Regions from separate parts of the Cupriavidus sp. GW822-FHT02D05 genome, predicted to be linked through region 1. Evidence: predicted binding sites of a transcription regulator. Region 1 holds the regulator's gene; the other holds the start of a gene.
The links. The regulator NrdR, encoded in region 1, represses ribonucleotide reductase genes. The targets are predictions, from matches to a motif close to CACNANATNTNGTG.
Positions count from the first base shown of each region.

Region 2: a site for NrdR is predicted at 8,472-8,485, ahead of AC1RQK_RS06030 (ribonucleoside-diphosphate reductase subunit alpha). Genes of this name have one in related genera too.

Region 1 is NZ_JBXAOE010000015.1:142,893-154,482, forward strand. Features, by position in the region: gene AC1RQK_RS20920 (pilus assembly protein) at 1-3,354, opposite strand, end outside; gene AC1RQK_RS20925 (pilus assembly PilX family protein) at 3,385-4,008, opposite strand; gene AC1RQK_RS20930 (PilW family protein) at 3,999-4,931, opposite strand; gene pilV (type IV pilus modification protein PilV) at 4,940-5,578, opposite strand; gene nrdR (transcriptional regulator NrdR) at 5,720-6,187, opposite strand; gene glyA (serine hydroxymethyltransferase) at 6,347-7,594, opposite strand; ZMP/ZTP riboswitch at 7,717-7,819, opposite strand; gene ybgC (tol-pal system-associated acyl-CoA thioesterase) at 7,981-8,385, shown strand; gene tolQ (protein TolQ) at 8,382-9,065, shown strand; gene tolR (protein TolR) at 9,108-9,545, shown strand; gene tolA (cell envelope integrity protein TolA) at 9,561-10,688, shown strand; gene tolB (Tol-Pal system beta propeller repeat protein TolB) at 10,918-11,590, shown strand, end outside.
Region 2 is NZ_JBXAOE010000003.1:257,749-269,338, forward strand. Features, by position in the region: gene AC1RQK_RS05995 (glutathione S-transferase family protein) at 1-147, opposite strand, end outside; gene AC1RQK_RS06000 (GFA family protein) at 228-584, opposite strand; gene AC1RQK_RS06005 (DUF6597 domain-containing transcriptional factor) at 664-1,509, shown strand; gene AC1RQK_RS06010 (LysR family transcriptional regulator) at 1,518-2,438, opposite strand; gene AC1RQK_RS06015 (DMT family transporter) at 2,563-3,486, shown strand; gene AC1RQK_RS06020 (thioredoxin family protein) at 3,559-3,885, shown strand; gene AC1RQK_RS06025 (ribonucleotide-diphosphate reductase subunit beta) at 4,015-5,217, opposite strand; gene AC1RQK_RS06030 (ribonucleoside-diphosphate reductase subunit alpha) at 5,316-8,258, opposite strand; gene ampD (1,6-anhydro-N-acetylmuramyl-L-alanine amidase AmpD) at 8,761-9,381, opposite strand; gene AC1RQK_RS06040 (sigma-54-dependent transcriptional regulator) at 9,374-11,056, opposite strand; gene AC1RQK_RS06045 (sensor histidine kinase) at 11,141-11,590, opposite strand, start outside.

The DNA of each region.
Region 1 (11,590 bases):
GCCTGTGCCGAATAGCACCATGTACCCGCCGGGCGCGTAGACCACTTGCGGCTGAACCGTGATCGGCTGACGCCGCCCCTGTGAGTCGGTGGCGACAAACATCGGCTTACCGGGTGTTCCGCCGAAAGCCGGCAGGGCACCGGCGGTTGCATTGCCATTCCACGTGCTTGGGGTGCCAGCCACATTGAACTTCCACAAATTGCCCTGCAGATCTCCAGCGTAGAAGCTTGTGACACGGCCATTGGGGGCGCCAACGGAAGCCGGTGTGCTCAAGCCGTTCGCTGTAACGTAAGGCGGTACTGCCACGGGCGCGGGCGTGACTATCTTGAAGTAATTGCTGTTCAGGGTCCACGCGGTACCCGCTGTCTTGTCCAGTGAAAGCAAGAACAAGGCAGCTGGGGCATTGGCGTTCGAATAGCCGTCATTCTGGTTGGGATTCAGGCCATTGCCGACCACGACAAACCATTTGTAGACGGGGTTGCCGCTGGTATCCGTACCGGTTTGCAGCTTGGCGACGATCGGCGGGCCCATGACATTGCCCATGTCGGCGTCATCCTTGTCGGTGAACTCCCAGAGGACGTTGGCACCGCTAAAGGCTGTACCGCTCTTGCCGCCATCCGGATCGGTCACGTCCAGTGCGTAGATGCCTTGCGCGCCGCCACCGAACCCGCCAGCGAGTACGGATTTCCAGGCGCCGTTGACTTGTGCTTCTGTGACCAGGGGCGTGGCATCCACGTATGGGCGGTGCGAATAGCTCGGTGATGTGAGCTGCGGCAGCGCGCTGAATATGGCATTGGGCACGTAAGCAAGGACTTCGTCGCCAGTATTCGCATTGAAGCCGTGCAGCATGCCGTCGTTGGTTCCGACGTAAACCATCGGGGTGCGGCCGGTGTAGGTGGTCAGGAAGCTGCCGTAGCCACTATCGGTACGGGTTGCGGCAGGGTCACCCACAAAGACCGGGCCTGATCCGATGATGTCGCCGAATACCATCGTGCGGGCTCTGAACGGACCGCCACCGCCTTGCCCATTGCTTTCCTGTGTCCGGTCGCCACGAAGATAGTTGAGGCGATTTTGGCCGTTGCCATCATTCAAGCCAGAGTCAGGGTTGAGATTGAGTAGCGCCTGTTGCGCAGACGAGATGGCGTTCCCGGTGAACTGAAAGGGAACTCCCGCGCCGCTGGTCGAGTTGAGGGTGAAAATGGAGCGCGTACTCGGGCTCTTGCTGGCGAGCCGGTTCCCTGCCTCCCACGTTCTGGTCTGCGCGATCGTTACGGCCGTGCCGTCAGCGCTTTTGGAGATAGCATAGGCGCTCAACTGGCCGTTCCATTTCTGGTCGAATCCGGGCGTGTAGACAAAACCATTCTGCACGATGCGGTTGCTAGTGAGCGCGATGCCGGAGAGCGTGCCCGCGGAACTCGTGATCTGGACGAAGATCTTCTTGATGGCATCGATCATGGCCTGCGGCTGGCTTGCGAGGAACCAGTTCGATGGGACGTTCGATCCCGTGGGCGCAGCTTCCCACTCCGTGTTATTGGTAACGGTCGTTCCGCCCTGGCCGGCTGCCTTGAAGGGATTTCCGTCCCCGTTGCCACCGTCGATCTTATCATCCTTGAATCCGCCGTACTTTGCGGCGAGAAAGATCTGGCTCTGACGCTGGGTTGCGCCGACCGTTCCGTTTCCGGCTTCATTGACATCGATGCCAAACGTTGTGACGCGCGCAGAGGGCATGTCGGGGCGAAACGACGAGGTGTGCGCCCAGTAGGCGACCCCCGCAATGTAATAGGTTGACCAGTTAGAGGTCGGATGCAGGATGTCGCCCAGATTCGTGAACGAGGAGGGCAGGGGGGTGGCATTGCCCGCCGCTGGCGTGTTGGTTTCCAGTGCTCCGACCTTGTTGGTCCACGCTCGCACATCGAATCCGCTATAGCTGTCCACTGCCCGGGCAGGGTCGCCGTGCGAGGTGTCGACGTTGCCTGGAATGTAGTGATCCTCGTGGGTATTGATGTCGCCAATCGTCACGACGTAGTTGCGCTGGCAACTGTTGAGCATCGGGTCGGCATCCCAGGTCGTGTAGACGGGGAAGTTGTCTGCATAGGTCGTATTCGGAAGGCCGCTGATAGCTTGTGGGGTGGGGCCGTCCTTGTGGAACTGGAGGTAGCGGATGCTCTCGTAGAACAGTTCGCTGATCGGATCATACGTCTTGTAGTTGCCGAGCGGGTTATCTGTTGGGCCGCCAAGGTCGCCCATTGTCTTGCCACTGAGTTGCGTGCTCGTGCGGCCAAACTGATTGAGGTAGTTGATAACCCCGCTGATTCCTTCTGTGCGGTTGAGCGGGTTCCGATAGAACACGCCCGTTGCCGGATCCCATTCCTTTGCGGTATTTGCGATCGTTCTCAGGTTGGAGTCAACCGCAGTAGTGCCGACATACTTCATCGGGGCCCGCAGCACCCCACCATAGCGCTCGTTCGGTGTCTTGCTGGTGTCATTGGTGCCGTCGTTCAGATAGCCGAAAGCCGCAAAACGCACGCGATCGGCATTTCTTTGCATCTGGCCGACGGGCTTGTAGTTGCTGCCATAGTTGTAGCAGAGGTCGGTGCGCGTAGTTGCCTCGCCGCTATCGCAAACCTGAATCTGGACACGGAAGCTACGTCGTTCCGTCAGCTTGCTGTTCTTGTAAACGTCGGCATATTTTCCCGGGCTCCCGCAGTTGCCGCTGCTATCGTCCGCATCGGAGAAGAAGATGTGGTTGCCACACGAAGCAATATAAATCGTGCTGTACGAGAACGGCGTTACCGCACTCGGCGCGCTGCTGATGTTGCTGACGGCCGTGACGCTCTTGACCGGGAAGTAACTATTGCTGCGGAAAAAGTCCGATCGGAGCACGGCACGCTGCAAGACCGTCTGGGTCGTGGTGTCCACCACGCGGTCGCCGCCGGTCATCGCCATCCGCAGTTCGTCGATCGAGGACGACGCGGCCCAGTTCATGAAGTTTCCGCTAAATGCGCTGGAACATTCATGGCCTCCATTGCCGGAGGCGTTGCCGCTGCTTGCAAAATAGCCATTGGTGCTGTCGTATGTATAGCACTTGGCTGCATTGAAGTAACCGAGGTAAGTCGTATTGTAGTTATATGACGTGTCGACGTTCTTCGAATTCAAGGGGCCGCGGTAGGCAGTACCCGTAGTCGGGAACTCTACCGAGAGCGTCATCATCAGGTTGGGGTGAATGTTTTGCGATTGCCCGAATAGAGGGGTCTGCGCAATTGTCACGGTTGGCACGCTAGGCGTGCTTGCAGCCCAAAGTGCAGTAGCCCATAGCATCGCGCACAGAGGCAACAGGCGTCGGAGTGTATTCATGAATTCGTTCCCGATTCGATGCTGGCTGTTCTAGTTGTCCGTCTTGCGGTACAGCGACTGAACCATTGCCTGGGTGGCGTTGTTGGGGCCAAAGCCAACCGCTGTCACCCGATACATATAGCGCGTGTTGTCAACGGCGCCGCCAATGGATTGATCAGGAAGCAACTCGATGATGTAGCGAGGCTTCTGGCTTGGAGTCAGGCCCGTCCCGGTCGGGAATGTCCGGCCCGTAAAGGTACCGTAGGCCACCGTCTGCGGGTTGGTGGCAGAAGCGCTCCAGCTAACGGTGTTCCATATCTGTGCATTGATATTTGCCAATGTATTGCACAGGCCCTGGTAGGGAGCGGCTACCGTTGTCCCGATATTGCATCCACCGTCGACCGTGAAGCCCGTCGCCGCTGTCGGCTGGAAAATTACCGAGCGGCTCTTGGGGCCGGTTGTGTTCTGGATGTCCATTTCGGCATCGCGCAAGGCGGCCTCAGCTGCCTGGAACGCAATCTCGAAATCGCGTTGATTGCGGGTTGTGCGTTTTGAGTCCAGCGCCAATCTCGCGCCACCCAGTGCCAGCACGGATATGACGAGCAGCATGATCAGCGCGGTGACCAGGGCAAAGCCGCGGGCTGGATATTTCACTGCTGGAGGGTTCAGAGGCACGAAGGATCTCCCTGCATGCAACTCAGGTAGTTGCGCACTTGCACCGTTGCCGTGAACAGGCGGCGCGCGGACTGTGGGTTTTGAGTCGGCGTGAACGTGCCATCGGCGCCGTTGTATATAGGACCGAAGAGCTGGATCGTGGGCTGCCCGGAACTGTCTGCGCTTGCATTGTCGCCTCGCACGACCAAAGCCACCTTCAGCGCATAGACGCGTGCCCATTCGGCTGCGCCGACCTGGCTGGCGGGAACGAACTTGTCCGCCACTTCATCGTCATCTGTGGATATGCCGTAGAGCACCTGCAAGTTCTCTACGCCCGGGATAAGTTGCTGCGCGACAAAGGTAGACGTCTCCTTGCCGGATGCGCGCCGCCGGTATTTGCACATCAGATAGGGCAGGCCATCGGCGCCGTTCTGCACATAGAGAATCGAGAGTCCGCGTTGACTTGCCGCACTATCGATGCTGGACGGCGCGGCGACGGCTTGTCCGGAGCAATCCACCATGGATCCATCGCTCACGGTCGGGTCAGCCGCCGTCCCGACGCCGAAGAATCGAGTCAGCAACACGTCGCTGGCATTGACGGCGGCGCCAGCATCGCAACCCAGCGTCTCGTTGTCCGAGGGAGTTGAGCAGTTGTCCAGTCCCATCAGCATCTGCGAGCTGATCTGCATTGAGCCACCATCGCTGGCCGGAGGCGTGTAGGCAATCTGACGCAACATTCGTGAAACGACGCCGATCGCGAACTGACCGCGCTCCTCGAGGTTGGCGCTGTCATTGATGCTGCTATAGGTGCTGCGGGTCAGTAGGTAAAAGGAAGTTGATGCAACCAGCACCAGCATGCCAAGCGTCAGTGCAACCATCAGTTCGACCATGGAGAAGCCTGAGCTTCGCCGGCGACGACGGGGTGGTTGTCCGGAGCCGGCCATGAGCGTTCTCAATTGCTGACTCCCGGGTTGGCCACAATAACGATTTGTGGCGTTGCCGAGCCGTCGGCGGCTTGCGTGTCTGGCATGGTTGTACCGGTCGCGACATCTACCCCCGGCTTGTCGGCGAATCGAGATACCCAGCCCATCTTGATGACGATCGGGCTATCGCTGGCTTGGCCCGTGCCGCCGGCCGTGGCGTTGCACGCCCAGGTGTAGCCTGCGGAGGTGGAATAGTTGCTGGAGTCCCGGCAGATTACTGCACGCCCACCCGGCAGGGCCGTCTGGACGCGTCGCGTCCATTCGGCCAAATCGAACGTGACCATGTTGGCTGCGCAAACCGGGCTGCCGGACGTGCATGGAGTGGTAAAGAAATTGGCGCCCGTCGGCACCGCCGGGGCGCCGGTGCTCGTGTCGAAGAAGTAGCTGCTGTTACTGGCGAGCATTTGGGCGCTGTTAGCCCGCATGCGGTCTGCCATATCGCTGGCGAGCTGCAGCGCCAGCGTGTCATAGGACGCTTGTTGGGAGAATCGGAATGATTTGATAAGAAGATTTGCCACGCCGAGCACGCCGATGGCGAGCACGACGATTGCCACCAATGCTTCGAGCATGGTGAAGCCGGCCGTCCCCCGACAGCTTGACTGACCCATCTTGACCCTCGTCCGAAAAGACTACGTTCTTTTGGCTTTGTTCTATTTTTTGTAACTGCAACCCAGGTGGAAATATAGATATAGGAATTGCCACCTAGGACCCAGTTTGGGAGGAATTAAACAACGTCCACGTTACTTTTTCTACTGCTTCCGTGGGGTAGACGCCGAAAACTCATCCAGCATGTCGCGGAATTCCGACACATCCTCAAAACTCCGATACACCGAAGCAAACCGGATATAAGCAATTTTGTCCAACCGGCGCAGCTCGCGCATGACCAGTTCCCCGACCTGGCTGCTGGGGATTTCCTTCTCGCCGAGGGCGAGCAGTTTTTCTTCGATGCGGGTGATGGAGGCGTCGATGGCTTCGGCCGAGACCGGGCGCTTGCGCAGGGCGAGGCGCATCGAGTCTTTCAGCTTGTCGCGGGTATAGTCCGCGCGAGAGCCGTTTTTCTTGACGATGGCGGGGAAGAACAGCTCGATCCGCTCATAGGTGGTGAAGCGGCGGTCGCAGGATTCACAGCGGCGGCGGCGGCGCACCGTATCGCCTTCTTCCGACATGCGCGTGTCCAGGACCTGGGTGTTGGAGTGAGCGCAAAAAGGGCATTTCATGCCTGACCACCTCGAAGTATGAGCCGGGGCGCGTGCCGCGCAGGCAGCGTTTTGTCATTCTGTGTCGCGCCGGGCCGGGTTGGCAAGGCCCGCCGCAGGCGCGGCGTGCGCCGCGGCGGGGCTGCCGGCCACCCGCGGGGGGGCGGGTGGCGCTGGGCTTTAGCCGTAGACCGGGAAACGCTTGGTCAGGGCTGCCACTTGCTCGCGTACGCGAGCGATGTTGGCCAGGTCGTGCGGGTTTTCCAGCACGTCGGCGACGAGGTTGGCCACCAGGCGGGCTTCTTCTTCCTTGAAGCCGCGGGTGGTCATGGCCGGCGAGCCCAGGCGGATGCCCGAGGTGACGAACGGCTTTTCCGGGTCGTTGGGGATGGCGTTCTTGTTGACGGTGATGTGTGCTTCGCCCAGGACCTTTTCAGCTTCCTTGCCGGTGATCTGCATCGCGCGCAGGTCGACCAGCATGACGTGGCTTTCGGTGCGGCCGGAGACGATGCGCAGGCCGCGCTCGATCAGGGTTTCGGCCAGCACGCGGGCGTTCTTGACCACTTGCTGCTGGTAGGTCTTGAACTCGGGCGACAGGGCTTCCTTGAACGCGACTGCCTTGCCGGCGATCACGTGCATCAGGGGGCCGCCCTGGATGCCGGGGAAGATGGCCGAGTTGATGGCCTTCTCATGCTCGGCCTTCATCAGGATCACGCCACCGCGCGGGCCGCGCAGGCTCTTGTGGGTGGTGGTGGTGACGAAGTCGGCGTGCGGCACCGGGTTGGGGTACTCGCCGGCGGCGATCAGGCCGGCGTAGTGGGCCATGTCGACCATGAACAGGGCGCCGATGGACTTGGCTACCTTGGAGATGCGTTCGAAGTCGATGCGCAGGGCGAAGGCCGAGGCGCCGGCGATGATCAGCTTGGGCTTCTTTTCCTGCGCCAGCTTTTCCAGTGCGTCGTAGTCGATGTCTTCGTTGGCGTCCAGGCCGTAGCTGACCACGTTGAACCATTTGCCGCTCATGTTGAGCGCCATGCCGTGGGTCAGGTGGCCGCCTTCGGCCAGGCTCATGCCCATGATGGTGTCACCCGGCTTCAGGGCGGCGAAGAACACGCCCTGGTTGGCCTGCGAGCCGGAATTGGGCTGCACGTTGGCGGCTTCGGCGCCGAACAGTTGCTTGACGCGGTCGATGGCCAGCTGCTCCACGACGTCGACGTACTCGCAGCCACCGTAGTAGCGCTTGCCGGGATAGCCTTCGGCGTACTTGTTGGTCAGTTGCGAGCCTTGCGCGGCCATCACGGCCGGCGAGGTGTAGTTTTCCGAGGCGATCAGCTCGATGTGCTCTTCCTGGCGCTGGTCTTCCTTCTGGATGGCGGCAAAAAGCTCGGGGTCGATCTGGTCGATCGTATAGCGGCTGCGTTCGAACATGGCGAAAACTCGTCTGAAAAAAGGGGACTTCCGAATGGCTTCGGGGTAGGGCGCGCGGGGAAGGCACAGGCGACCGGCGCTGGACGCGTTAGCTATCCGGCGCAGGGCGCACCCTGCTTCCCATTCGCTGCCCAGGCGAGCGGCAGGCGCTTGAAACATCGCGCCAGAGAACTTTGCGCTTCCTCGTGGTAGTGCCCACTGACTTCGCCAGTCGCGCAAGATGGAATGGTTGGCGGCAGTTTAACGCGAGGCGCTGGCCCGCTGCAAGACGGTGCTGCGGGGCCAAAGACCGAAAGTCAATGCCTTGTCCGTCAGGTAATGTAATTGTTGTAATGTCGGACAAGGGTTTACACCGGGTCGGGCTGGCTGCCGTTACAATCGCGGCCATGAGCAACAATGTGTGGGCCTTGCGGGTGTACTGGGAAGACACCGACGCGGGCGGCGTAGTGTTCTACGCCAATTACCTCAAGTTCTTCGAGCGCGCCCGTACCGAGTGGCTGCGCTCGCTTGGCATCGAACAGCAAGCGCTGGCCGATGAGTCGGGCGTCGTCTTCATCGTCAGAAGCACGGCGGTGGACTACAATGCCCCCGCCCGTCTGGACGACTTGCTTGAGATCCGGACACAGATTGAACGGGTTGGCCCGGCGTCGGTCCAATTCGCCCAAGAAGCCTGGCGTGGTGAGCAATTGCTGGCTACTGGCGCCATCCGGGTTGGGTGTGTTGATCGTAGCACATTTCGCCCGACTCCCATTCCCGCTCCCGTCCTTGCAACCATCAAGACCGCTCGATGAATCCCGTGACCGTCACGCAAGACCTGTCGATCATTTCGCTGGTGCTGCACGCCAGTGTGCTGGCACAGGCCGTCATGGCCCTGCTGCTGGTGATGTCCCTGTTCTCGTGGACATATATCTTCCGCAAGCATTTCTCCCTGCGCGCCGCGCGGACCCAGACCGAGGGGTTCGAGCGCGACTTCTGGGCCGGCGGCGACCTGCAGGCCCTGTACCAGAGCGCAGCCAACAATCGTCACAACACAGGCGCGCTGGAACGGATCTTTGAGTCCGGCATGGGCGAGTACCTGAAGGCGCGCGAGCGCAACAATGACGCCGGCGCGCTGCTCGATGCCGCACGGCGTGCGATGCGCGCGGCCTATCAGCGTGAGATGGATGTGATGGAGTCGCATCTTCCGTTTCTGGCGTCGGTAGGTTCGGTCAGCCCGTACATCGGCTTGTTCGGCACCGTATGGGGGATCATGAACGCCTTCCGCGGCTTGTCAAATGTGCAGCAGGCAACGCTTGCGGCCGTGGCGCCCGGCATTGCGGAGGCGCTGGTCGCCACCGCTATCGGCCTGTTCGCGGCGATTCCGGCGGTCATTGCCTACAACCGCTACGCCACCGAAGTGGATCGCCTGGCCATCCGCTTCGAGAGCTTCATGGAAGAGTTCCTGAACATCCTGCAACGGCAGACCCGCTAAAGCGCCGAAGCCACCAACGTCTTCGGTCAAGGAGAACCAGCAATGGCAGCGATACAGCGCCGTGGCGGCTCGCGCCGCCGGGCCAGTGCCGACATCAACGTCGTGCCTTACATTGACGTGATGCTGGTGCTGCTCGTCATTTTCATGGTGGCGGCACCGATCGTGAATCCCGCCGTGGTTGACCTGCCCAGCGTGGCCAACGCCACCCAGCAGCAAAAGGCCCCCCCCATTGTCGTGACCGTGCATGAGGACGGCGCACTGACCGCGCGCGGCAAGGATAACGCCGGCAACAGCTTTGAGCGCAAGCTCGACAAGCAGGGCCTGATCGACTTCGTGCATCAGCGCCAGAACGAGAATCCCGATCAGCCGGTGGTGATCGCCGCCGACCGCTCGGTCAAGTACGAGGCCGTGCTGGACGTCATGTCAGTGCTCAAGGCCGACGGCGTGAAGCGCGTCGGCCTGATGGTCAAGCCCAAGTAAGCACCGCCCCACGCGATGAAAACCGCCGCCTATCCTTATCAGCCGGCCCCGGAGCGGGGAACCCTGCGTTCCTTCCTGCTCGCGGTTTTCATGCACCTGTTGCTGGGCATCGTGCTGTATTTCGGCGTGCACTGGCAGAGCAGCACCCCGGTGGGCGCCGAAGCCGAGCTCTGGGATGAGATCCCGGCCACTACCGCACCGCCGCCCCCGCCGCCTCCCGCACCGCTGCCCGTCGTGCAAGCCCGTCCCGCGCCTCCTGCGCCAGCGGTGAGGTCTCGTGCCGAAGAAGACGCCGAGATCGCCCTCCAGCAGCAAAAGCGCCGCCAGGCCGAGGCCGCCGCCCGCGAAGAGGCGCGCCAGCAGGCCGACCTGCGCGCGCGCCAGGAAGCCGAGCGGCAGGAAGCGGCCCGCAAGGAGGCGGCCCGCAAGGATGCGCAGCACAAGGAAGACCTGCGCCGCGAAGAGCAACGCCGCGAAGAACAGAAGAAGGACGAGCTGAAGAAAGAGGCCCAGCGCAAGGAAGACGCACGCAGGCAGGCCGCGCTGCAGGAGCAGCGCAAGGAGCAGGTTGAGCGCGAGCGCAAGGAAGCTGACGCCAAGGCCCGCGCCGAGGCTAAGAGCCGTGCCGAGGCTGACGCCAAGGCAAAGGCAGCCGCCGACGCCAAAGCCAAGGCTAACGCCGAGGCCAAGGCCGCCGCCAACGCGAAGGCCAAGGCCGATGCGGATGCCAAGGCCAAGCGCGACGCCGCTGCCAATGCCCAGCGCCACAGTGAACTGGCGCGGCTGCAGGCCATGGCCGGCGGCGGGGCGGCAGTCGGCGGCGCCGGCGGTGTCGGCAGCAGCGCCGGCAGCGGTGCCGGTTCGGGCGGCAAGGCCTCGCCTGGCTACCCGGATCGCGTGCGTCGCCGCGTCAAGCCGAATATCGTATTTACCGAAGACGTGCCTGGCAATCCGGCCGCGGTGGTGTCGGTTCAATTGGCGCCGGACGGCTCCTTGATGTCCGCGCGGCTATCCAAGTCCAGCGGCAATTCGGGCTGGGACAACGCCGTGCTGCGCGCCGTGGAGCGCTCTGATCCGCTGCCCCGCGACGAAAACGGCAAGGCGCCAGCCAGCTTCACGATCACCTTCAAGCCTAAGGATTAAGAGGGACGGCGATGGTGACGACATGGGAACATTCGAATTGCAACATATTGCAACCTACGTCGATGCACCGCAGTCCCAACGCTACGATGACAGGTTGCCTGACGCAGCCGGCAAATGTGCCCGGGGCACGCGATACGGGCATGCGACAAGCCTTCAGCATGCTTGCCCGTTCCACGGCTCCCGTTTGCCGGCCGCGCTCGATGAATATTGATCTCGATTGAGGAGCAGCATGCGAAAGCTTTGGGCCCCCCTTTGGCTGGCCGCGCAGCGGCACGGCACCCGCGCGCACGCCCTGTTTGCCGGGCTGGCCGTGGTGCTGGCTTGTTCGGCCGGCAGCGCACAGGCGCAATTGAACGTTGAAATCACCGGCGTCGGCGCCAGCCAGCTCCCCATCGCCACGGCCAACTTCCAGGGCGAAGCTCAGGCCCCGCAAAATCTCACCGCTATCATCCGCAGCGACCTGCAGCGCAGCGGCCGCTTCCGCAATGTCGACCCGGGCGGCGCCACGGTGGCGGAGTCTGCCAATGCCGATCTTGGCAGCTGGAAGGCGCGCGGCGCCGATGCCTTCGTGGCCGGCAGCGTCACACCCACCGGCAACGGCCAGTACGACGTGCGCTTTCGCCTCTACGACACCGTCAAGGGCACCAGCCTGGGTGGCCTGGCCTTCACTGTCAGCGCAAACCAGCTGCGCGTGACCGGCCACAAGATCGCCGACTACATCTACGAGAAGCTGCTGGGCGAGCGCGGCGTGTTTGCCACGCGGCTGTCCTATGTCTCGCGGGTGGGTGGGCGTTTCCAGCTGCTGATCTCGGACTCCGACGGCCAGAACTCTCAGGTGGCGCTGACCAGCAACGAGCCGATCATCTCGCCTTCGTGGTCGCCGGATGGCAGCAAGGTCGCTT
Region 2 (11,590 bases), on a different contig from region 1:
GGCCAGGTAAGCCGGCTCGCGCTGCTCGCCGGCCTTCATATTGAGCGGGTGGAGACGATACGGCACGCCGAGTTCCTCAAGCAGGGTCAGCGCGCCGGTGGAACGTGTGTTGGGCGAATGGAACAGGGTCAGTTCGGGCTGGAACATGGCATTGGCTCCGGGGGAAAAATCATGCAACTCGGGGCGAGGGGCGCGGCGAGGGGCGCTGTGAAGCGCGCCATCGCGGATCAAGCGCTGGCGCCGTCGACCTTCTTAGGTTGGAGCTGCGCCAGGTCGACGCCATCGAGGCACCGCACATTGATCGCCGCCACGGCCGAGCCATCCGGCATGCTGCCCAGCGCGTAGGCCTCCACGCCGCAGGTTTCGCAGAAGCGATGGTCGATCACATGCTTGTTGAACTTGTAGGTGCGCGTGGCCTGCGCACCTTCGGTCAGCGTGAATCTATCTGCCGGTGTGAACGACCAGATGAAGCCGCGCTTGCTGCACAGCGAGCAATTGCACTCGATGGCGCCGGCCAGGTCGACATCCACTGCGTAGCGCACGGCGCCGCAATGGCAGCCGCCGGTGTAATGGGTTACGGTCATGGTGGTCTCCGATAGAATTTCGTTCATCTTGCGCATCTTGCGTGCCTGCCGCAGCCCGTAGTTTTACACCGCTATCCCCATGCCCCGATTGGAAAAACGCGACACGCACGCGCCCGTCACCGCTGCGCCCAAAGGCATTGTCGACCCGCTCGGCACGCAACAGCGCATCCGCCTCGGCCGTTACCTGCCGTCGGTGGCGCTGGCGCCCTTTGTCGAGCATTACTGGATCGTCGAGTGGGACCTGGCGGGACAACCGCCGCAGGTGCAGCGCGTGCTGCCCTATCCGAACGCCAACCTGGTATTCGACCGCGGCCAGACAGCGCTCTTCGGCGTGGTGCGCGGCGTGTTCGACCGCACGCTGGAAGGCGCCGGCCACGTGCTCGGCGTGCGCTTTCGCGTAGGCGGCCTGCGCCCCTTGCTGGACGAGCCCGTCTGCGCGCTGACCGACACCACGCGTGCGGCGCGCGCGCTGCTGTCATGCGACGCGCACCGGGCCGAAATGCTGGTGCTGGATGCCGGCGGCGACGAAGCCATGGTGGGCGCCGCCGAAGCGCTGTTGGGCGGCGCCCTGCCGCCGCCTGACCCCGTCGTGGATCAACTGCAGGCCATCGTCGCGCATGCCGCCAGCGCCGAAGGCCCCGCCAGCGTGGAGTCGCTGGCGCAGCATGCCGGCATGGGCGTGCGCGCCTTGCAACGGTTGTTCCAGGACTACGTGGGCGTATCGCCCAAGTGGGTGCTGCGCCGCTACCGCCTGCAAGAGGCCGCATGGCGGCTCGCTCGCGGCGAGCCGGTCGGGCTGGCGCAGCTCGCCGCCGAGCTCGGCTACTTCGACCAGGCCCACCTGACGCGAGATTTCACCAGGCTGGTGGGCGTATCCCCGGGCGACTACCAGCGCTCGCAGCAGGGGCCGGCCGGCGCACGCTGAGCGGCAAGTCAGCCCGCGCTGCCGATGTGCGCGGCCAGGTAATCGATCAACGCCCGCACCTTGGGCGGCAGGAAGCGGTTGGACGGATAGAGCAGCCACACCGTCCCCACGTAGGCGCGTGCCTGCAATTCCCAGTCTGGCAACACCCGCACCAGTTCGCCGGCCTGCAAGGCAAGGGCCGCGGTGAACTCGGGCAGGCTGGCGATGCCAAGATCCTGCTGCGCCGCCTCCAGCCGCGCGCCGGCGTGGTTGGCGACATAGCGCCCGCTCACCGTCACGGTCTGCGTCTCGCTGTCGCGACGCAAGCGCCAGCGGTTGTCGTCGGCGGTTTCCCCCAGGTACAGGCAATCGTGCTGCGCGAGATCACGCGGCTGCGCCGGCGTGCCGCGCGCGCGCAGATAGGCGGGCGAGGCGCACAGCACCCAGCGCACCGCGCCCAGGCGGCGCCCGGCCAGACCGGGCGGCGGGTGCTCGGTCAGCCTGATCACCAGGTCGAGGTCGTCGGCAAGGGGATCGGCCTCGTGGTCGGTAAACAGCAACTGCAGGTCCACTTCCGGATAAGCCTGCAGGAAAGCCGGTACCAGCGGATGGATCACCGTCTTGGCAAATGCGGTCGGCGCGCTGACGCTGACCCTGCCCTGCGGCCGGCCCACCACATGGCCGGCGGCGTCCATCGCCCCCGCCGCGGCGCTCACCACGTCGCGGCAATAGCGGTACACCTCGGCGCCCGATTCCGTCATGCGCACCTTGCGGGTCGAGCGCTCCAGCAAGCGCGTGGCCAATGCCTCCTCCAGACGCTTGATCTGGCGGCTGACAGTGGACGGTGTGCTGCCAAGCTGGCGCGCGGCAACAGAAAAATTGCCCGCGTCGACCACGCGCGCGAACACCGCCATGTCGGGCAGCAAGGCAAAGAGATCAGCTTGGTTCATGAGGCGGCTCGCGGCGGGCAGAGGCGGATTAATGCATATGCGGCATAAAGGCTTTGCATTCCGACCCGATTATCGCCGTGGATGCAAAGCGGCACAATGCAGGACCGAATGCACAAGGTCCACCATGCCCGCGCCAAAAAAACTGTTACTGCTGTCCGACCTGATGCTGCTCGCGGTCGCCGTGGTCTGGGGCAGCAGCTACGGCATCGTCAAGAGCGCACTGGTCTTCTACCCGGTACTCGGCCTGCTGACGCTACGCTTTGGCATCACCTTCGTGGTGCTCTCTCCCACGCTGGCCGGGTTGCGCCGCACCGACGCCGCCACCCTGCGCGGGGTGCTGGGAACCGGTGTGCTGCTGCTCGGCATCTTCCTGTGCGAAACCTTCGGCGTGCTGCTGACGCGCGCCTCCAACGCCGCCTTCCTGATCAGCCTGTGCGTGGTGCTGACGCCGCTGGCGGAGTGGCTGCTGCTCAAGCGCCGTCCAAGCCGCATCGAATGGGTAGCGGTGGCGCTCTCCCTGCTAGGCGCGTGGCTGCTGGCGGGCCACGGCGAACTGGGGTTCAACCTTGGCGACGGGCTGATCCTGGCCGCCGCCGTACTGCGCGCGCTGATGGTCTGCGCGACCAAGCGGCTGGTGCGGGGCCAGTCCATGCCGGCGCTGACGATGACGGCGGTGCAATCCGGCGTGGTCGCCGTCGGCAGCGCGGCCGTGGCACTGGCGCTGGTGCCCGCGCAGTGGCAGCCCCTGCCGTCGTTCTCTGGCCACGCTGCGTTCTGGGGCTGCGTGCTGTGGCTGGTGGCCGCCTGCACGCTGTTCGCCTTCTTCGCCCAGAACTACGCCATCCGGCGCAGCAGCCCCACGCGGGTGGCGCTGCTGATGGGCAGCGAGCCCGCCTTCGGCGCGTTGTTCGCCAGCCTGTGGCTGGCAGAGAGCATCTCCACCACGGCGTGGATCGGCGGCGGGCTGATCGTGGCGGCATCGCTGTTGGCCACAGTGCGCTGGGGCAAGCCTGCAGCCCCCGAGATAGCGCAGGGCTCGCAGGCCTGAAACAGGATCCGTTGCAGCCAGCCGCGGTCATACAATCCGTGCATGCCCATTTGGACAGGCGAGAGGATTCCCATGACGATGACCGATGTGTATGGCCTGCGCGAGCCGGCCCGGGCCGAAATCGACGCCATCAAAGGCCCGGCCGTGATCGAGTTCGGCGCGCCCTGGTGCGGCTACTGCATGCGGGCGCAGCCCCACCTGGCCGGCGCCATGGCCAGCCATCCGGAGGTTGCCCACATCAAGGTCGAGGACGGCAGCGGCAAGCCGCTCGGCCGCTCGTTCCGGGTCAAGCTATGGCCCACGCTGGTGTTCATGCGCGACGGCGTGGAGGTGGCGCGGTTGGTGCGGCCGAGCGAGACACGGGCGATCGAGGAAGCGTTAAGACGGATTGCGGGCTGATGCTGGCCCGCACTGCTGATCGCTGATCGCTGATCGCTGATCGCTGATCGCTTATGCAAGTGCAAAGAAAAAAGCTCCCGAGGGAGCTTTTTTCTTTCTGCGTGGCGGCATTCACCGCTCGGCGGAAACTCAATCCCAGGACAACGCCCCACCGGTCTGATACTCGATGACGCGCGTCTCGAAGAAGTTGCGTTCCTTCTTCAGGTCGATCATCTCGCTCATCCACGGGAACGGGTTTTCCTCGTTCGGGAACAGCTGCTCCAGGCCGATCTGCTGGCAGCGGCGGTTGCAGATAAAGCGCAGGTAGCCCTTGAACATTGGTGCGTTCAGGCCCAGCACGCCGCGCGGCATGGTGTCCTCGGCATAGCGGTATTCGAGGTCCACGGCCTTCTTGAACAGCGCGGTGATCTCTTCCTTGAACTCGGCGGTCCACAGGTGCGGATTCTCGAGCTTGATCTGGTTGATCAGGTCGATGCCGAAATTGCAGTGCAGGGACTCGTCGCGCAGGATGTACTGGTACTGCTCGGCGGCGCCGGTCATCTTGTTCTGGCGGCCCATGGCCAGGATCTGCGTGAAGCCCACGTAGAAGAACAGGCCTTCCATGATGCAGGCGAACACGATCAGCGACTTGAGCAGCTTCTGGTCGTTCTCCGGCGTGCCGGTCTTGAAGGCCGGGTCGGTCAGCGTGTCGATGAACGGGATCAGGAACTCATCCTTGTCGCGGATCGACTGCACTTCGTGGTACGCATTGAAGATCTCGGCTTCATTGAGGCCGAGCGACTCCACGATGTACTGGTAGGCGTGCGTGTGGATCGCTTCTTCGAAAGCCTGGCGCAGCAGGTACTGGCGGCATTCCGGCGCGGTGATCTGGCGGTAGGTGCCCAGCACGATGTTGTTGGCGGCCAGCGAGTCGGCGGTCACGAAGAAGCCGAGGTTGCGCTTGATCACGCGGCGCTCGTCTTCGGTCAGGCCGTTCGGGTCCTTCCACAGCGCGATGTCGCGCGACATGTTGATTTCCTGCGGCATCCAGTGGTTGGCGCAGCCGGCCAGGTATTTTTCCCAGGCCCACTTGTACTTGAACGGCACCAGCTGGTTGACGTCGGTCGAGCCATTGATGACGCGCTTGTCGGCGGCGTTCACGCGGCGGTCCGTCGGCGCGTCGGACGCCGGCAGGTTGCCGAGGATACCCGTGCCTGCCGGCTGCGTGGCGGCCGGCGGCAGCACGCCGTGCTGGTCGACAGAGCGTGCGGCAGCAGGCGTGGCGGTGGGATTCGGCGCGGGCTGCGGGGCAGCCTGCGGGGTGGCTTGAACGTCGTCGTCCCAGCTCAGCATGGTGTGGTTCTCCGTGGAATGCTTTGGTTTGCCGCCGTCCTCGCCGCGCAAGCGGCGCGGCGAGGATCAGGGCAGGTAATGACTTACTGGCAGGCGACTTACTGGCAGGCTTCGCACTCGTCGAAACCGGCGTCGCCCGGGCGCATCGTGCAGACCGCGCCTTCGGCTTCCGGCATGGCCGGCGCGGAGGCGGCGGCCTGGTCGATGCCGGCGGCGCTGATGCCGCCGTCGCTACCCGACGACACGGCGTTGAGCGAGCCGCGCGACACGGTGGACTTCTCCACGTGGGTGGCTGCCATCGTGCGCAGGTAGTACGTGGTCTTCAGGCCGCGCAGCCAGGCCAGCTTGTAGGTGTCGTCCAGCTTCTTGCCCGAGGCGCCGGCCATGTAGATGTTGAGCGACTGGGCCTGGTCGATCCACTTCTGGCGGCGGCTGGCGGCTTCCACCAGCCAGCTCGGCTCGACTTCGAAGGCCGTCGCGTAGATGTCGCGCAGGTCTTGCGGAATGCGGTCGATGCGCGCCAGCTTGCCGTCGAAGTACTTCAGGTCGGCGACCATCACTTCATCCCACAGGCCGCGTGCCTTCAGGTCGCGCACCAGGTAGTCGTTGACCACCGTGAATTCGCCCGACAGGTTGGACTTGACGTACAGGTTCTGGAAGGTCGGTTCGATGCAGGCCGACACGCCGATGATGTTCGAGATCGTTGCCGTCGGCGCGATCGCGATGCAGTTCGAGTTGCGCATGCCGTGCTGCTTGATGCGCGCGCGCAGGCTGTCCCAGTCCATGGTCGAGGAGTGATCCACTTCCAGGTAGCCGCCGCGTTCTTCGGCCAGCAGCTTGAGCGAGTCCTGCGGCAGGATGCCACGATCCCACAGCGAGCCTTCATAGGTGCTGTAGCGCCCGCGTTCTTCCGCCAGCTCGCTGGAAGCGCGGTAGGCGTAGTAGCACACCGCTTCCATCGAGGTATCGGCGAACTGCACCGCGGCGTCGCTGGCGTACGGCAGGCGCAGCATGTGCAGGCAGTCCTGGAAGCCCATGATGCCCATGCCGACCGGGCGATGGCGCAGGTTGGAGTTGCGTGCCTTCTCGACCGCGTAGTAGTTGATGTCGATCACGTTGTCGAGCATGCGCATCGCGGTGCGGATGGTCTTCTCGAGCTTGGCGTGATCGAGCACCTGGGTGCCGTCGGCCTGTTGCTTCAGGTGGGCGACCAGGTTCACCGAACCCAGGTTGCAAACGGCGATCTCGCTGTCGTTGGTGTTGAGCGTGATTTCCGTGCACAGGTTGGAGCTGTGCACCACGCCCACGTGCTGCTGCGGGCTGCGGATGTTGCACGGATCCTTGAAGGTGATCCAGGGATGGCCGGTCTCGAACAGCATGCCCAGCATCTTGCGCCACAGCTGCATGGCGGGGATCTTCTTGAACAGCTTGAGCTCGCCGCGGGCGGCCTTGGCTTCGTAGCCCAGGTAGGCTTCTTCGAATGCCTTGCCGACCAGGTCATGCAGGTCCGGGCAGGTGGCGGGCGAGAACAGGGTCCATTCGCCGGCTTCCATCACGCGCTTCATGAACAGGTCGGGAATCCAGTTCGCCGTGTTCATGTCGTGGGTGCGGCGGCGATCGTCGCCGGTATTCTTGCGCAGCTCGAGGAATTCCTCGATGTCCAGGTGCCAGGTTTCCAGGTAGGCGCAGACCGCGCCCTTGCGCTTGCCGCCCTGGTTGACCGCCACGGCGGTGTCGTTCACCACCTTCAGGAACGGCACCACGCCTTGCGACTTGCCGTTGGTGCCCTTGATGTGCGAGCCGAGGGCGCGCACATTGGTCCAGTCGTTGCCGAGACCGCCGGCGAACTTCGACAGCAGCGCGTTTTCCTTCAGCGCCTCGTAGATGCCTTCCAGGTCGTCCGACACGGTGGTCAGGTAGCACGACGACAGCTGCGAGCGGCGGGTGCCCGAGTTGAACAGGGTCGGCGTGGACGACATGAAGTCGAACGACGACAGCAGCTGGTAGAACTCGATGGCACGGGCTTCGCGGTCCTTCTCGCCCAGCGCCAGGCCCATCGCCACGCGCATGAAGAATGCCTGCGGCATTTCGATGCGGGTCTCGTCGATGTGCAGGAAGTAGCGGTCGTACAGGGTCTGCAGGCCCAGGTAGTTGAACTGGAAGTCGCGCTGGGCGTCCAGCGCCGCGCCCAGGCGGGCCAGGTCATAGGTGGCCAGCTTCTCGTCCAGCAGCTCGGCTTCGATGCCGCGCGCGATGAACTTGGGGAAGTAGTCGGCGTAGCGCGACACCATCTCGGTCTGGGTCACTTCGGCGCCCAGGATTTCCTTGCGGATGGTGTGCAGCAGGATACGCGCGGTGACCTGGCTGTAGGCCGGGTCCTTCTCGATCAGGGTACGCGCGGCCAGGATGGCGGAGTCGTAGACCTGGGTCATCGGCACGCCGTCGTACAGGTTCTTCAGCGTTTCCTTGAGGATCGGCTCGGCGCTGACGGCATCGCCAAGGCCCGAGCAGGCGTTGTCGATCAGGCCATGCAGCGCGCCCAGGTCCAGCACGCGGGCCACGCCCGCATCGGTCACGTTGAACGTGGCGCCGCCTTCCTGCACGCGGGCCACCGCCTGGGCGTTTGCCTGGGCGCGTTCCTGGGTGCGCTTTTCGCGGTACAGCACGTAGGCGCGGGCCACTTCATGCTCGCCCGAGCGCATCAGCGCAAGCTCGACGTGATCCTGCACGTCTTCGATATGGAAGGTGCCGCCGTTAGGGCGGCTGCGCAGCAGCGCGCGGACCACGTTCTGGGTCACTTGCTCGACCACTTCGCGCACGCGCGCCGAAGCGGCGCCCTGCCCGCCGTTGACGGCGAGAAAGGCCTTGGTCACCGCTACCGAGATCTTGCTCGGCTCGAACGCCACGACGGCGCCGTTACGTCGGATGATCTTGTAGTCCTGGTAGCTGCCAGCGGCGGCAGTAGCGGGGCTCGACTGCGCGTTCGCTGCTGCACCGGCGGCGGCGGCGCCGGTGGAAAGTTCGTTCTGGGCTGTCTGCATGAGGAACTCCTGTTCTGACCCGTGTTTTATGAGTGACAAAGAGTCCCGGGCAAAATGCGCAAAAAGGCTCTGACACGCCGGCCGGTCTTACCCGGGAGGGCGCGCTGCTATTGCTGGATTCTGCTGGAACTCTTGTGATGCGCCGGCCCTTCGGTGGACCGCAGTCATTGCTGCGGCGGTAACTGCACACCTAGGCCGGCTCCCCGAAAGCACCACTAGATCTAGTGGTCGATGCGAAAAACTGGACTAAGTATAGTGAAACGGGGCGGATTCACCAGTCTTGACAAGCGCCTTTTTGGCGCGAATTCCAGTGCCGGCATGGCATGCGGCGCTGCGCCATACCCGCTAGCCCAAGAGACGCAAGGGAATCCGCCCGACGGTTCGTTACCGCACCGTGACGCGAAATTTTTTTGATTGACCTGACCTCTTCGATAGGCGCGGACTTTATCAGGGTTTTCCCCAGATTGCGGCTATCCCCTAGACCTCGCTTGCAGCCCTTGCCTCAGGGCTGTTCTTTGCGGTAAGGCAGTTGTGCGGGCGCCACGCCGGCTGCGGCGGCAAAACCCGCCCAGTCGAAATGTGCTCCCGGATCCGTCTTGCGCCCTGGCGCGATATCGCTATGCCCCGCCACGGCCCGCACCGGATAAGCGCCTAGCAGGGCACGCACCAGCGCTGCGGTGGTGTGGTATTGGGCCAACGTGAACGGCTGGTCGTCGCTGCCTTCGACCTCGATGCCGATGGAGAAGTCGTTGCAACGGGGCCGGCCGAAGAATTCGGACTGGCCTGCGTGCCAGGCGCGGTCCAGGCAAGACACGAACTGGACCAGCTCGCCCCCTCGCGTCACCAAAAAATGCGCCGACACCCGCACTTGATGGATCGTCTCGAAAAACGGATGGCGGGACGGGTCGAGACGGTTCAGGAAAAAGGCTTCGATATCGCCGCTGCCGAACTGCCCGGGCGGCAGGCTGATGTTGTGGATCACCACCAGGTCCACCGGCGTGTGCGCGGGCCGGGCGTCGAAATTGGGGGACGGCACGTGGCGCGCGGCGGGCACCCAGCCCGCCGGGTCGGGGACGAATGGCGAGTTGGGCGCGAACTTGGCGGCCGGGTCGTGGTCAGGCATCGCGATCTCCATCCGCCGCCAACAGCCCGTCGCGCAGCGCTTCTCTGGTTTCGGCGGCACCGTCGGCCGGGTCGTCGCGGCCCTCGCGGATGCCAAGCTGCTGGATGCGGTAGCGCAGCTGGCGAAAGCTCAGGCCCAGCAGCGGCGCGGCGGCTGTCCGGTTGAAGCCGGTCTGCTGCAGCGCCTGTAGGATCAGGTCGCGCTCGAGCGCTTCGAGCCGGCCGGGCAGGTCGATCGGGAAGGTGGCACGGCAAGCGTCTGCGGCCGCCTCCGCGGCGCGAGACGCCGCAGGTTGCGCAAACAGATCGGGCTGCGCGCCGCCCCGGGAGTCGGCCCGCGCATCGTACGCAAGCTCCTGCATGGTGTCGGGCCGCACGCCGGACGCCGCCGGCGCGCCAGCCGGCGCAGCCGCCGAAGCCAGGTAGGCGTGCGGCGCGGGCGGCCGTGGCATGGCCGTATGGCCCATGCCCGCGTCCAACTGGCCCAGGTCGTCCACCTCGATGGTATTGCCCTCGGCGAAGGCATAGGCGCGCTCGAGCAGGTTCTCCAGCTCGCGTACATTGCCCGGGAACGGATAGTCGGACAGCCGCTGCAGCGCGGCCACCGCCAGCCGCTTGGGATGGGGATCGCCATAGCGCACCGCCAGGTGTTCCAGGATGGCGCTGGCCAGCACCGGGATATCCTCGCGCCGCTCGCGCAGCGTGGGCATGCGCAGCGCCAGCACGTTGAGGCGGTAGAACAGGTCCTGGCGGAACTGGCCGGAGGCGACCATCGCGGAAAGATCCTTGTGGCTGGCACACAGCACCCGCACGTCCACGCTCTCCTCGCGGCTCGCGCCGATCTTGCGCACGCGCCGTTCCTGCAGCACGCGTAGCAGCTTGACCTGCATCGCCAGCGGCAGGTCCGCCACCTCGTCGAGCAGCAGCGTGCCGCCATTGGCAGCCTGGAAAAAGCCGCCGCGCTCGGCGTCGGCCCCGGTGAAGGCGCCTTTCACATGGCCAAAGAACTCCGACTCCATCAGGGTCTCGGGGATGGCGCCGCAATTGACCGCGATAAAGGGATGCGCCGCGCGCGCGCTGACTGCGTGGATGGCACGCGCCGCGCGCTCCTTGCCACTGCCGGACTCGCCGCTGATGACGATCGGCGCCATGCTGCGCGCCAGCCGCGAGAGCGAGCGCCGCACCTCATGCATGGCCGGAGAATGGCCGGGCAGCAGGTTGACGGCGCGGTCCACGGTTTCGTGCGCCCCGCTGCCGCCGTCACCGCCCTCCACACCCTCGGCGCCATCACGCTGCTGGCGCCCCAGCGCATTCAGGATCAAGCTGCGCAGCTGGTCCAGCGAGACCGGCTTGGCGATGTAGTCGAAGGCGCCCGCCTTGAGCGCCTCCACGGCGTTGTCCGCGCTGCCGTAGGCGGTGATCACGGCCACCGGCACCCGCTCCGGCGCGCTCGATAGCTGGCGCACGATATCGATGCCCAGCCCGTCGCCCAGCCGCATGTCGGTCAGCACCAGGCTATAGCGGCGCGCGGCGAGCTGCTGGCGCGCCTCGGCCAGCGAGCCGGCCAGCACGACATCGTGGCCCATGCGGCGGATCGAGATATCGAGCAGTTCTCGCAGGTCGGCCTCGTCGTCGATGACGAGAATCGGGTCGGGGCCTGGCGTCTTGATTGGCATGGGTCTGCGTCTGGCGATCTGGCGAAGTGAAATCGGGGCGGCTAAACGAGAGACTGGCCGCGTGGCCGGTCAAACCAGCGCGGCTCAGCCACCCGCGCTGTCCGGCGCTTCGATGCGCAAGGTCAGGACAAAAGCCTTGGCCGGCAGTGTATCGCGTGCGGCGGGCGCCAGCATGCCGGTCTGCGCCAGCAGCGCATCGATCGAAATCGTGCCATAGCGCACCTGGGCGTCGTTGGCGCCGCAAAGCTCGCGTGCCATGAACAATCCGAGGCCGGTGCCCTGGGCGTTGCTGGTAAAGAAGGGTTCGAACAAGGTGCGCTGGTGCTCGCGCGACACCTCGACGCCATCGTTCCAGACGATCAGCTCGGCATGGTGCTGGTCCAGCGCATGGGCCAGCAGGCGGATCGCCCCGGGCAGGCGGCTGCAATAGCGCCAGGCATTGTCGAGCAGGTTGCCAAGCACCTGTTGCAACTGGGAGGCATCGAAGATGACCGGGCGCGCCACGTCCACCGTGAGCCGGATGGCATTGGCGTT